DNA from 2 places in the Morganella sp. GD04133 genome. Region 2 is predicted to be linked to the other one. Evidence: predicted binding sites of a transcription regulator. Region 2 holds the regulator's gene; the other holds the start of a gene.

Region 1 (5,876 bases), on a different contig from region 2:
TGTTTTCATCAGGCAGTAATGCCTGCCAGGTCAGCTGTTTAATATTCACTCGGTATTGTCTGCTTTTGATAATGTCGGATTTAATCGTTGCGGCAGGATCTGGCGCTCTCCGCAGTGTGCGGTTATCAGCACCGCCTTTGAATAGTAACGAAAATAGCGGGACATTGTAGCGCGTAAGCAGGCCGGATAGCTATCCTCGCGGCGTTTATTTTTACCCGTACTGACAGGAAAGAATTGTGCCGGGGGGCGGTTTTTTACGGCGAATATTGCTATGCTTATGTCTGTGTTACCCTGTCACTGAGAAAAATCATGAAATATCAGCAACTAGAGAATCTTGAATGTGGCTGGAAGTGGGCCTATCTGGTCAAAAAATACCGTGAAGGTGAGGCGATCACCCGTTATACGGAAAAAAGCCGGGCAGAAGAGGCGGTGGCGCAGTTACTGAAACTGGAATCACATCCGGTAAAAGTGACCGCCTGGATACAAAAACACATGGCGCCGGGACTGGCAAACCGGATGAGCCAGACTATCCGCGCACGGCGCAAGCGTCATTTTAATGCCGAGCAGCAGCATACCCGCAAGAAATCGGTTGATCTGGAGTTTCTGGTCTGGCAGCGGTTGTCCGCGTTATCACAGCGGCGCGGCAGTACCTTATCAGACACGATTGTGCAGTTACTGGAAGATGCGGAACGCAAAGAAAAGTACGCGACGAAGATAACATCACTGAAGGAAGATCTGCAAAGCCTGCTGGGAACAGACAAAAAATAAACCCCATCCGGAGATGGGGTTTATACAATTCATTGCATCATGCAACCGAATCAGAACTTACTGAGCAGCCTGAGTGACTTGTTCAGTTACGCCCTGGATTTCGATTTCAACACGACGATCCGGAGCCAGACATTCGATCAGAGCAGCGCGCTGTTTGATGTTGTCACATTTGTTACCAGTGACAGGATCTTCTTTACCGCGGCCTTCTGCACGGATGCTGCCGGCAGGGATGCCTTTAGCGACCAGGTAATCTACAACGCTCTGTGCACGTTTCTGAGACAGTGGCAGGTTGTAGTTCTGGGAACCGATGCGGTCAGTGTAACCGATAACCAGGACGTTGCCCTGAGTCGGATCGATTGACGCCAGTTCGTTGAACAGCTGGTTCAGAGCTTCCTGACCTTCAGCTTTCAGAGTAGATTTGTTGAAGTTGAACAGAACGTCTGAACGCAGGGTGAAACGTTTGTTCTCAACAACTGGTGCAACAACCGGAGCTGGTTCTGCAACTGGTGCAGCAACTTCATCCTGACCGAAACGGTAAGCAACACCAACACTCAGCATGCCGTTATCAGGACGTGCTAACGTGGTTTCTTTATCGCCGATGTTGTTGATCCACTGATATTCTACACGAGCTGCGATATCACGGGTGATTGCGTACTCAGTACCCAGTGCGAACAGAGGTGAAACACCTGTGTCGTTATTGGTGGTTTGTGTACGGTTAGCTGGTGTGGAGTAGCTGGAATCAGCACGCCATACCATTGCACCCAGACGGGTATAGACATCTAAGTCATCCATTACCGGATAGCTCAGTTTGGTAGTCAGCTGAACGCCCTGTGCTTTGAATGCGCCGTTATTTTCGTCACCTTTGTAAGGCATACGACCTAACCAGTCATAACCTAATTCAAAGCCCATGTACTGGTTGTGCTGATAACCAGCATAGATACCAGCGCCGATCTGATCTTTATGAGTCGGACCGGTGTTACCGATAGTGCTACCGGTATTCTGATACTGAGACCAACCTAATTTACCACCGGTATACCAGGTATTGTCTTTTGGAGCTGCCTGCGCAACGCTTGCGAAAGCTGCCACTGCCACTGCTACTGCGATAGCTGTCTTTTTCATTTTACGCCTCGTTATCATCCAAATTGGCTCTGGCTTAAATAGCCTTATTTTCGCCTTTGGTTTTTAAAAATAGTCAGGGATTATGTGCGCTATTTAGTAAATAGCTCCCAACAGGGAATTTTAAGCACTACCTTAACGGTGTAAAGTCTACAGCGAACTTTAAAAGTTACAAGCCTGTCCTGCGGAATTCGACTAAAAAAATGTAAAAAACTGTACTGATTCATAAACATACAAAATAGTCAATTTCTTTGGATATTTAACTTAACACGTTGAAATAGTGTAATTTTATTAATTAAGCAGAGCAAATGATACGGGCATGTAAAAAAAGCTGAGAATATTCTTAATTTTCCTTAATGATAAGGGAAAGAGTGAATTTGTAATGTATTCAGTTGTCGTGTAACAGGCGCACTGTCATGATGCCATTCCTGCGGGCGCATAATAAAGCCGAGGCAGCCGCCCTGTTCCGCAGCGCGCTGTAACCGGGCGTTCTCCTGCTCAGTCAGTGCCGGCAGCCAGCCCAGAACCACACTGTAGTTACCGCTGGCGAGCGCTTTCTCCATAGCGGCAACACTGTTGATTGCCGGAATGCGGGACAACTGCATGACTTTATCACCCGGCAGCTGATTCTGCGATAACCAGGTACGGTTAAGTTTTGCGCCCGGAGAGAGCCATAACAGCCAGCGGGACTCCCCGGCAAGCTGACGTAATAAAGGAAGCAGAATATGAGTCAGGACGATATCATTATTGCGATAAACCAGTTCGCTGACCATTCCGGCCGGACGGTGGTCCCCCGCAAGGGTGGATGACACAGATGCCGGTGTTACAGGGATGTATTCCCGGGTTGCCTGCTGGCGCATAGTTAACCTCACATAGTGATACTGTATATGTATACAGTATAATCCAATTCTACTCAGATCAAGTAAATTTTTTCCATACAACTCGCAAAATTCAGGTTTGCCGGATACAAATACGAATTTATCGTTGGCAATCGGAGAAACATTCCTTATTTTGTGGCGACAGCTGAGCTCAGTCAGGGAATGACACAACGATACGTTTAACCTGCTTTCAAAGGACTGATAATATGAAGGATTATTTGAAATTGTCAGATGTTCAGTTTGATCGTCTTCAACACAGCACACAGCCGTTCGGCCGGATCCGCCTGAAATCACAGTTCGGGTGTATGGGATTATCCATTGACCGCGTCACGTTCGCACTGATAGCCAACAGCCAGCTCTGGCTGAAAAGCACAGAAGCCACCCGCGAATTATTCTGCCGGCTGGAACTGAATGACCGGTTCACGTATCCCAAGCGGATCCTGCCGATGCGGATTAACTACTACCGCGTACCGGATGCGGTATGGCAGTGCCCTCAGCAGTGTGAGTTTCTTTTTTACCAGACCTACCTGCATGCGCGGGAACATGCACAGTCACGTCAGCAGCTGCCGTCGCGGATTAAAGATCTGCCGAATGTGGACAGGGCACTGGAACGTCGTTTATGGCAGGCAGGGATCCGCAGGGTGGATGATCTCTATTTACTGGGCGCCAAAGCGAGTTTTCTGAAGGTCAAAGCGCGGCCGCAGAATGAGCTGAAGTTACTGTTTGCTATCGCCGGAGCCATTGAGGGGTGCCACAGTGCAGTATTACCAAAAGCACTGCGGGAGGATCTTATCCACTGGCACGGCAGGCTGAACTAAACAGCTCAGTCATCCCGGGGAAATGCGTTTTTCCCCGGGAGCCGAAGTCAGCTGTGCGGTGTTTCTTTCTCCGCAGTCTGTTTTTTGCGGCGGAACCGTCCGGCGGAAGGCTGCCGGTTATACTCTTTATCATTGATCTGCCGGATAAGCCCGGTAATGTCCGGTGTCAGGCTGAGTAACAGACGGATCTGCTCCAGCACCAGTTGCTCGGTGCTGTTATTGTCACAGGTACATTTATCCAGGCGCTGTGCGAGTGCATCAGCAATAGCCTGAATCTGTAAATCTTCCCGGTGTCCTTTTTGCAGGGCGGCCTCAATATAGCGGATAGCATCATTCAGCAGACGCAGAATAGTGTCATCCGTGAGTTTGGTACGGTGAGCCCCGAGCGCGGAAATATAACTGAGCAGCGTGTGATTGAGGCAAAGCAGGCGGAACGCCTCATCCTGTGATGTGCGGTAACTGCTCGGCTCTGAGGATATATTCGCCACCACCGAGGCAAATTCCCCGTCGCTGATATGGGCATCACGGCGGGCAACCCGGTACTCCAGGCTGTCAGTTTTACCGTTGTAATACTGCTGCAGAATTTGTTCCAGATAACGGCCGTTTGCCTGCATCGTGCGGTCGATCACCAGCGGCAGCTGGCGGTATTTCCAGTCCGGCCAGATATAACTGACGGCAAACCAGGCAAGTCCGCAGCCGATAAGGGTATCAATAATGCGGTGAATGGCGATATCAAACCCTTCACCCAGCAGGTTAAAACTGAACAGCACCAGCAGGGTGATAAAAATGGTGGCCTGGGCATACTGACTGGTACGGAACACAAAGAACATCAGCCCGGACAGTACCATCAGAATAAGCTGTCCCTCATAAGACGGCACAAAATACATGATCGGCAGGCCGATAAGGATCCCGGCGAGTGTCCCTGTGATACGCAGCATCAGGCGGCGCCGTGTGGCACTGTAGTTCGGCTGGCAGACAAACAGGCTGGTCAGCATAATCCAGTAACCGCGGGTTAAATCAAAGGTCAGGATGATGGCGTAACCGGCACACAGTAACAGCGACATCCGGATAGCATGGCGGAACAGCGCGGATCGCGGCGTCAGGTTCTGCCGGACCCGTGCCCAGATATCACGCAGTCCCTGTAAGTTTTCGTTGGACAGGCGCGCATCTTCCTGCATCTTTTCTGCCGGAAGTTGCGTCTGCTCTGCGGTCAGCCCTTTCAGCTGGGAATCGACCCCGCGCAGGTTGGTCAGCAGATGGCGCAGAGCCATGACACTGCTGTTGCCGGGTTTTTGCTGCTCCAGCAGGTTGAGGGAGTTTTCCAGATACGAAAATGTCCGCTCAAAACGCGGGTTATGGTGATATTTCCGGCGCTGCAAAATGGCCTGTGCAACAGCGGCGCAGGCGTGTCCCTGCATGGTCATCAGCCGCTGAAAGCGGAACATAATGTCGCTGTAACGCAGTTCATTACTTAAATTCTGATACTGGATATGGGATGAGCTTGCCCGCTCATGAATATCCTGGGCGACAAAGTAATAATGAAGGGCATGGCGGGTACTGCGTTGTCCGCGATCGCCTTTCAGGCGGGAAAACAGCGTGGTTTTCGCCTGATGCATCGCTTCCGTCAGCGCGCTGTTTGCCATCGCCAGTTCAAAGACGGATTGCTGATAATCCTCTTCGATATCCGGATCAAACAGGTTCGCTTTTGCCTCCAGATAATCAGAAAGCTGCATATAATAGCGGGCGAGATTATCCTGAAGAGGACGGACAGGGAAAAACAGGTGCCCGGTCAGGGTCAGCAGGTTGTACCAGACCGCCCCGGTCAGCAGTAACAGCGGCTGCTGATACCAGTCATCAAACAGGTTTTTTCCCAGCATGGTGTAAATCGCGATCAGCAGTGCCCCGAAGGCAATGGTGGCGTAACGCTGCCCGAGCGCACCCAGCAGAATAAACCCGCTGGTTGATACCGCAAGACCTGCCATAAACAGGAGGTGGTGGTCATACAGCAGTTCAATTGACGCAGACGCGACAAAAAAAGAGATCAGCGTGATAAACAGATTACGCAGACGCCCGGCGAGCCGGTCATCCAGGTCTGTCAGTGCGGCGGCGACCATCCCGAGCGTCAGGGCAATGGTCACCTTCGGCGGCATGTGCAGCAGCCAAGGCACCAGTGTGGTCCCTGTCAGCGCAATCAGAATGCGGAAATAATAAAGAAAATGGCTGTTATAAATATACCGGCTGAAGCCGGAAAACGCTGCAAGCACAATAACCTCAGTGAGTCAGAAATACCCTTAAC
Region 2 (5,876 bases):
ACTACCTGTCCCCATAATGCGGGACAATAATCACACTGACTGCTTATCTGCGATTTCAGTAAAGCGGGAGACCGTAGTCAAATTACCCATTTTAAACTTAAAATCAGCATCAATATCTTTATATTAGGTATAATCACCACTAAATATCAGAATATTCCGCTTACTCTTCATTCGTGTAAGATGTTAAAAACCGGATATCTTTTGTAACAATATGAAATCGCTGAGGTTATAGTGTTGATACGTAATATTTCCACCTTTATTGTTTCCCGTTTGTTGATTTTTTGTATCTATTACATATTAAAAGGGTATCGATTATACTTTTTAAAGAAACCATTTGAGGAAACAAATACGCCAAGTTAAATTTTTATATTATTATATGACAACCGTTTATCTTCATAATTTATGACAATATATGATAAATATGAGTTGGCAATGTTTATTGGCGGCAGAATAAAATGTCAGCGTCTGAAAAATTGTCTGACAGGCAAAGAGCTTTCAATAAAAATTAATATCTCACAACAGCAGTTATCCCGTTACGAAACGGGAGCGAGCTTAATTCCTCTGGATAAATTATTAATGCTCGCAAACATCCTGAATATTAATGTTAATTATTTTTTTGATGAAATGGGTTGTGCTGAAGAATAAGTTTTAATTTGACAAACATTAATATGTTATTGTTTAACCAGACTGACAGAAGATAATGAGCAATAAAACAGATAATAACCTGAATACCAGCATTAACGAGATGTATAAGATCATCGGCGGACAAATCCGCAAAATGCGCAGGATCACCGGCGTCACATCGACAGAACTGGGCGATTTGATCGGCGTATCACAACAGCAAATCTCCCGCTATGAAATCGGCAGCACAAAAATTTCCCTGGAAATCATTCTGAGAATATCCCAGGTCTTCAGTGTCTCTCCCTACTATTTTATTGAAGACAGCCTGCTTTTTTTTACCCGTCATCATCTTCCTGATGACAATATGTTCACCGGCAGCACCGATGCCGGCGTCAATACGGAACCGGATACCCGCCTGCCGGAATACTGACGTGATACAGCACCGCGGTTGTGGTGCTGTCTGGTTTATACCGGCTGGGTGGTAACATCCAGCCACTGTGCGTTTGTCAGTTCCGCCAGTCGTACAGGTGTCAGCCGGACAGCGGAATTGGCTGACCCCGCCGCCGGTAATACAGTGTCATATTCCCGGAGCGAATGATCCGCATAAACAGCCAGCGGTACCGGCAGCCCGAACGGACAGACTCCCCCGACCGGATGACCGGTAAACTGCACCACTTCCTCTGCATTCAGCATTTTGGCTTTGCAACCGAACTGTGTTTTGAATTTTTTATTATCCAGCCGGGCATCCCCCGCCATCACAATCAGGATTGCACTGTCATCTGTCAGCTTAAAGGAAAGTGTTTTGCAGATTTGGCCGGGGCGGACGCCATGAACATCTGCGGCCTGGCTGACCGTGGCGGTCGGCTGTGTGGTTTCAATAATCGTGACATCCGGGGCATGCGTGCCGAACCAGGCACGAACCGTTTCGATACTCATTCAGGACTCCATTTTATTATCATGTGCTTTTTATGTGTTTGCCCTGACAGCTCACCATAATTTGCCCTGAATTGGCAGCCCTTTTTTGACAAAATAGCACGGATACCGGTTATTCTGCCGGAATTCATGCTAGAGTGAGCTGTTCATATATTTATTGATTAACGGAAGGTGATGTCATGCAACCTGTTGATATTCAGACTTTATTAAAAAAAGCAGAAGCACTGTGTCTGTCCCGCAGTGTACGCATGACGTCTCAGCGAAAATCGATACTGCAACTGATCGCCGATCAGCCCGGTGCCATCAGTGCCTATGAGCTGCTGGATCTGCTTCGTGAAACCGAGCCGCAGGCAAAACCGCCGACCATCTACCGCGGCCTGGAATTCCTGCTGGAGCAAGGATTTATCCACAAAATTGAATCCACCAACAGCTTTGTGATGTGCCCGCATTTTGATAAACCCAGCCATACGTCGGTGCTGTTTATCTGCGATCGCTGCAACAGTGTGACAGAGCGGGATGGTGAGGCAATTGATTCACAAATCAGTCAGCTGGCGGATGCCGCGCAGTTTCATATCCGCCACAGTGTGATTGAGGCACACGGATACTGCCGCCCTTGTTATGATATTGAATCCTGTACCCGCAGAGATAAATGCCGGCATGACCATGAGCATGATGAGCCGCGTAAACGCGGGCGCTGAAAAACAAAAACCACAGTGTCCGTCTCCGGTGTACTGTGGTTTTTAAGCGGATACCCTTTCAGGCGGCTGTCCGGGAAATCAGTGCCAGTCGTTGTTACGGATCACACCCACTGCCAGACCTTCGACAGTAAAGTTCTGTTCCCGTAAATCCACCACGATCGGGCTGAATTCTTCGTTTTCAGCGTGCAGCTCAATCTTGCTGCCCACTTTCTTAAACCGTTTGACCGTCACTTCATCTTCGATACGGGCAACCACTACCTGGCCGTTATGCACGTCCTGGGTTTTATGCACCGCAAGTAAATCACCGTCCATAATGCCGATATCTTTCATTGACATACCGTTTACCCGCAGCAGGAAATCTGCACTCGGTTTAAACAGCATCGGGTCAATCTGATAACGGCTTTCGATATGTTCCTGCGCTAATAAAGGCTCACCCGCCGCCACACGGCCGATTAATGGTAAACCTTCATCCTCTTCTTCTTCCAGAAGCAGACGGATCCCCCGGGACGCCCCGGAGACAATCTCAATGACGCCTTTACGCGCCAGGGCTTTCAGGTGCTCTTCCGCCGCATTCGGAGAGCGAAAACCCAGGCGTGCCGCAATTTCTGCACGCGTCGGTGGCATGCCCGTCTGCGAAATATGGTCACGAACAAGGTCATAGACCTGTTGCTGCCGTGCCGTCAGTGCTTTCATTTCGCCCCCTGTTTGTTTATACAGTCAGACTGTGAGTATATACAGGTATTCCGGGATTGGGAACCATAACATGAGGAAAATACGTGTTGCGCCGCAGGTTTCACAAAAAAGCAGCTGTTAAAGACGCTGGAACCAGCTGATAAACAGCATAATCCAGACAAACAGCCCCAGTAATGTGGCGATAAACACGGCAGCGGACCCCATATCTTTAGCGCGGCCGGACAGCTCGTGGTACTCCGTGCCGATACGATCAACCACCGCCTCAATCGCACTGTTGATAAGCTCAATCACCACCACCAGCACCACCGAACCAATCAGCAGCACCCGCTCAACAGCGGTAAATGAGAAAACAAAGGCGATAATAATGGCCGGGATCAGCGTCAGCAATTCCTGACGGATAGCGGCTTCATTTTTCCATGCCGCAATAAGTCCTTTTTTTGAATAGCCTGCCGCTTTAATTAATCGTTTAAATCCGGTATTTTTCTTCATTTCTGTCACTGTTAGTAATGTGATTACCTGACTGAGCGTTGCCGTTTTCCGCGATTTTATTGCTGCCGCAACACAGATCTGGCTCCGCCTTTCTGGTATGCTGAACGCGAATTGTCAACAAGAGGCTTCATACATTTATGTCACTTTGGCGTAAAATATACTATAACGTATTGAATTTACCTTTAAAACTATTGGTAAAAAGCAAGCCGATCCCGACGGATCCGGTCAGTGAGCTGGGGCTGGATACACAACGTCCGACACTCTATGTTCTTCCTTATCACTCTAAGGCGGACCTGCTGACACTGCGTCGTCAGTGTCTTGCACAGGGCATGCCGGATCCGCTGGAAGATAATGTTATCGGTAATACCACATTACCGGGCTATGTCTTTATTGATGACGGCCCGCGTGTATTCCGTTATTACTCCCTGAATCCGCGTAAAGATTCCGTCCATATTTTCCACGCCTATCTGGATCTGCACCGTAATAATCCGGCACTGGATATTCAGATGCTGCCGGTCTCTGTGATGTTTGGTCGTTCACCGGGCCGCGAAGGGCACCACGGTGTGCCGCATCTGCGTCTGTTAAACGGGATCCAGAAATTTTTCGCCGTACTCTGGCTGGGACGCGACAGTTTTGTCCGCTTCTCACAGCCGGTGTCGATGGGCGCAATGGCTTCTGAACACGGCACCGACACTATTATCGCCAATAAACTGGCCCGTGTCGCCCGTATTCACTTCTCCCGTCAGCGTCTGGCCGCTATCGGTCCGAAGCTGCCGGTGCGTCAGGAGCTGTTCAATAAGCTGCTGAAGTCCAAAGCGATTGAAAAAGCCGTTGAGGATGAAGCGAAGGCCAAAAAAATCACCATTGAAAAAGCGCGGCAAAATGCGGTTTCCATGATGAACGAAGTGGCTGCTAACTTCACCTATGACGCCCTGCGCGTGGCTGATCGTGTCCTCGGCTGGACGTGGAACCGCCTGTATCAGGGGCTGAATGTCCATAATGCGGAACGGGTGCGCCAGCTGGCACAGGACGGTCACGAGATAGTGTATGTTCCCTGCCACCGCAGCCACATGGATTATCTGCTGCTCTCCTATGTGCTCTATCATCAGGGGCTGGTGCCGCCGCATATCGCGGCCGGGATTAACCTCAACTTCTGGCCGGCGGGGCCGATTTTCCGCCGCCTCGGTGCGTTCTTTATCCGCCGCAGCTTCAAGGGCAATAAACTCTACTCCACGGTTTTCCGTGAATATCTGAGTGAACTGTTCTCCCGCGGTTATTCCATCGAATACTTTGTCGAGGGCGGTCGTTCCCGTACCGGGCGTCTGCTGGAGCCGAAAACCGGCACACTGTCGATGACGCTTCAGGCCATGCTGCGCGGAGACTCACGGCCTATCACCCTGGTGCCAGTCTATATCGGGTATGAGCATGTGATGGAAGTAGGCACATACGCCAAAGAACTGCGCGGTGCCACCAAACAGAAAGAAGGTTTTATCCAGATGGTGCGCGGCCTGCGCAAACTGCGTAACCTCGGTCAGGGCTATGTGAACTTCGGACAGCCGATCCCGTTGTCACAATACCTGACAAAACAGGTGCCGGAATGGCGTGACGCAATCGACCCGGTCGAGCCGCAGCGTCCGTCCTGGCTGACACCGACCGCCACCTCTCTGGCTGATAACATCATGGTGAGCATCAATAATGCTGCTGCCGCCAACGCTATCAACCTGTGTACCACGGCTCTGCTGGCTTCCCGCCAGCGCGCGCTGACCCGCGAACAGCTGATCGAACAGCTCGACTGCTATCTCCAGCTGCTGCGCAATGTGCCGTACTCTCCGGACAGCACCACCCCGGCGAAAAGTGCGGAAGAACTGCTGGAACATGCTCTGCAGATGAATAAGTTCGAGGTTGAAAAAGACAGCCTCGGGGATATCATCATTCTGCCGCGTGAGAATGCGGTACTGATGACCTACTACCGGAATAACATTCTGCATATGCTGGTACTGCCGTCTCTGGTGACCAGTATCCTGATCCATCACCGCCGTGTCAGTACCGATACGCTGCGTGAACATGTCGGGATGATCTATCCGCTGCTGAAAGCCGAGCTGTTTATGCGTTACAGTCAGGAAGAGCTGCCGGCGATCCTCGATACCATCATTGATGAACTGTGCCGCCAGCAATTAATCTGCCGCCGTGATGATAATATGCTGGTGATTAACCCGGCCCGTATCCGTCCGTTACAACTGCTGGCTGCCGGGATCCGCGAGACATTACAGCGTTATGCGATCACCCTGTCGCTGCTGAATGCCACCCCGGAAATCAGCCGTTCCGCACTGGAAAAAGAGAGCCGGATGCTGGCACAGCGTCTGTCGGTTCTGCACGGCATCAACGCACCGGAATTCTTCGACAAAGCCGTGTTTGCCACGCTGGTCGGCACGCTGCGTGAAG

The links. Region 2 encodes LexA, which represses DNA repair genes until DNA is damaged. Its sites were predicted from a motif close to TNCTGTATGTACATACAGNA; they were not measured.
Region 1: sulA (SOS-induced cell division inhibitor SulA) is a predicted target of LexA. The motif match lies at 2,764-2,783, and genes of this name have one in related genera.

Annotation. Positions count from the first base shown of each region.
Region 1 covers NZ_JAODZS010000056.1:9,140-15,015, reverse strand. The annotation lists gene N7387_RS19925 (Lon protease family protein) at 1-49, opposite strand, end outside; gene matP (macrodomain Ter protein MatP) at 310-768, shown strand; gene ompA (porin OmpA) at 826-1,887, opposite strand; gene sulA (SOS-induced cell division inhibitor SulA) at 2,238-2,744, opposite strand; gene N7387_RS19905 (TfoX/Sxy family DNA transformation protein) at 2,969-3,580, shown strand; gene yccS (YccS family putative transporter) at 3,628-5,844, opposite strand.
Region 2 covers NZ_JAODZS010000049.1:14,091-19,966, reverse strand. The annotation lists gene N7387_RS19130 (helix-turn-helix transcriptional regulator) at 433-645, shown strand; gene N7387_RS19125 (helix-turn-helix transcriptional regulator) at 701-1,051, shown strand; gene N7387_RS19120 (YbaK/EbsC family protein) at 1,087-1,557, opposite strand; gene zur (zinc uptake transcriptional repressor Zur) at 1,734-2,252, shown strand; gene lexA (transcriptional repressor LexA) at 2,331-2,945, opposite strand; gene N7387_RS19105 (diacylglycerol kinase) at 3,063-3,434, opposite strand; gene plsB (glycerol-3-phosphate 1-O-acyltransferase PlsB) at 3,572-5,876, shown strand, end outside.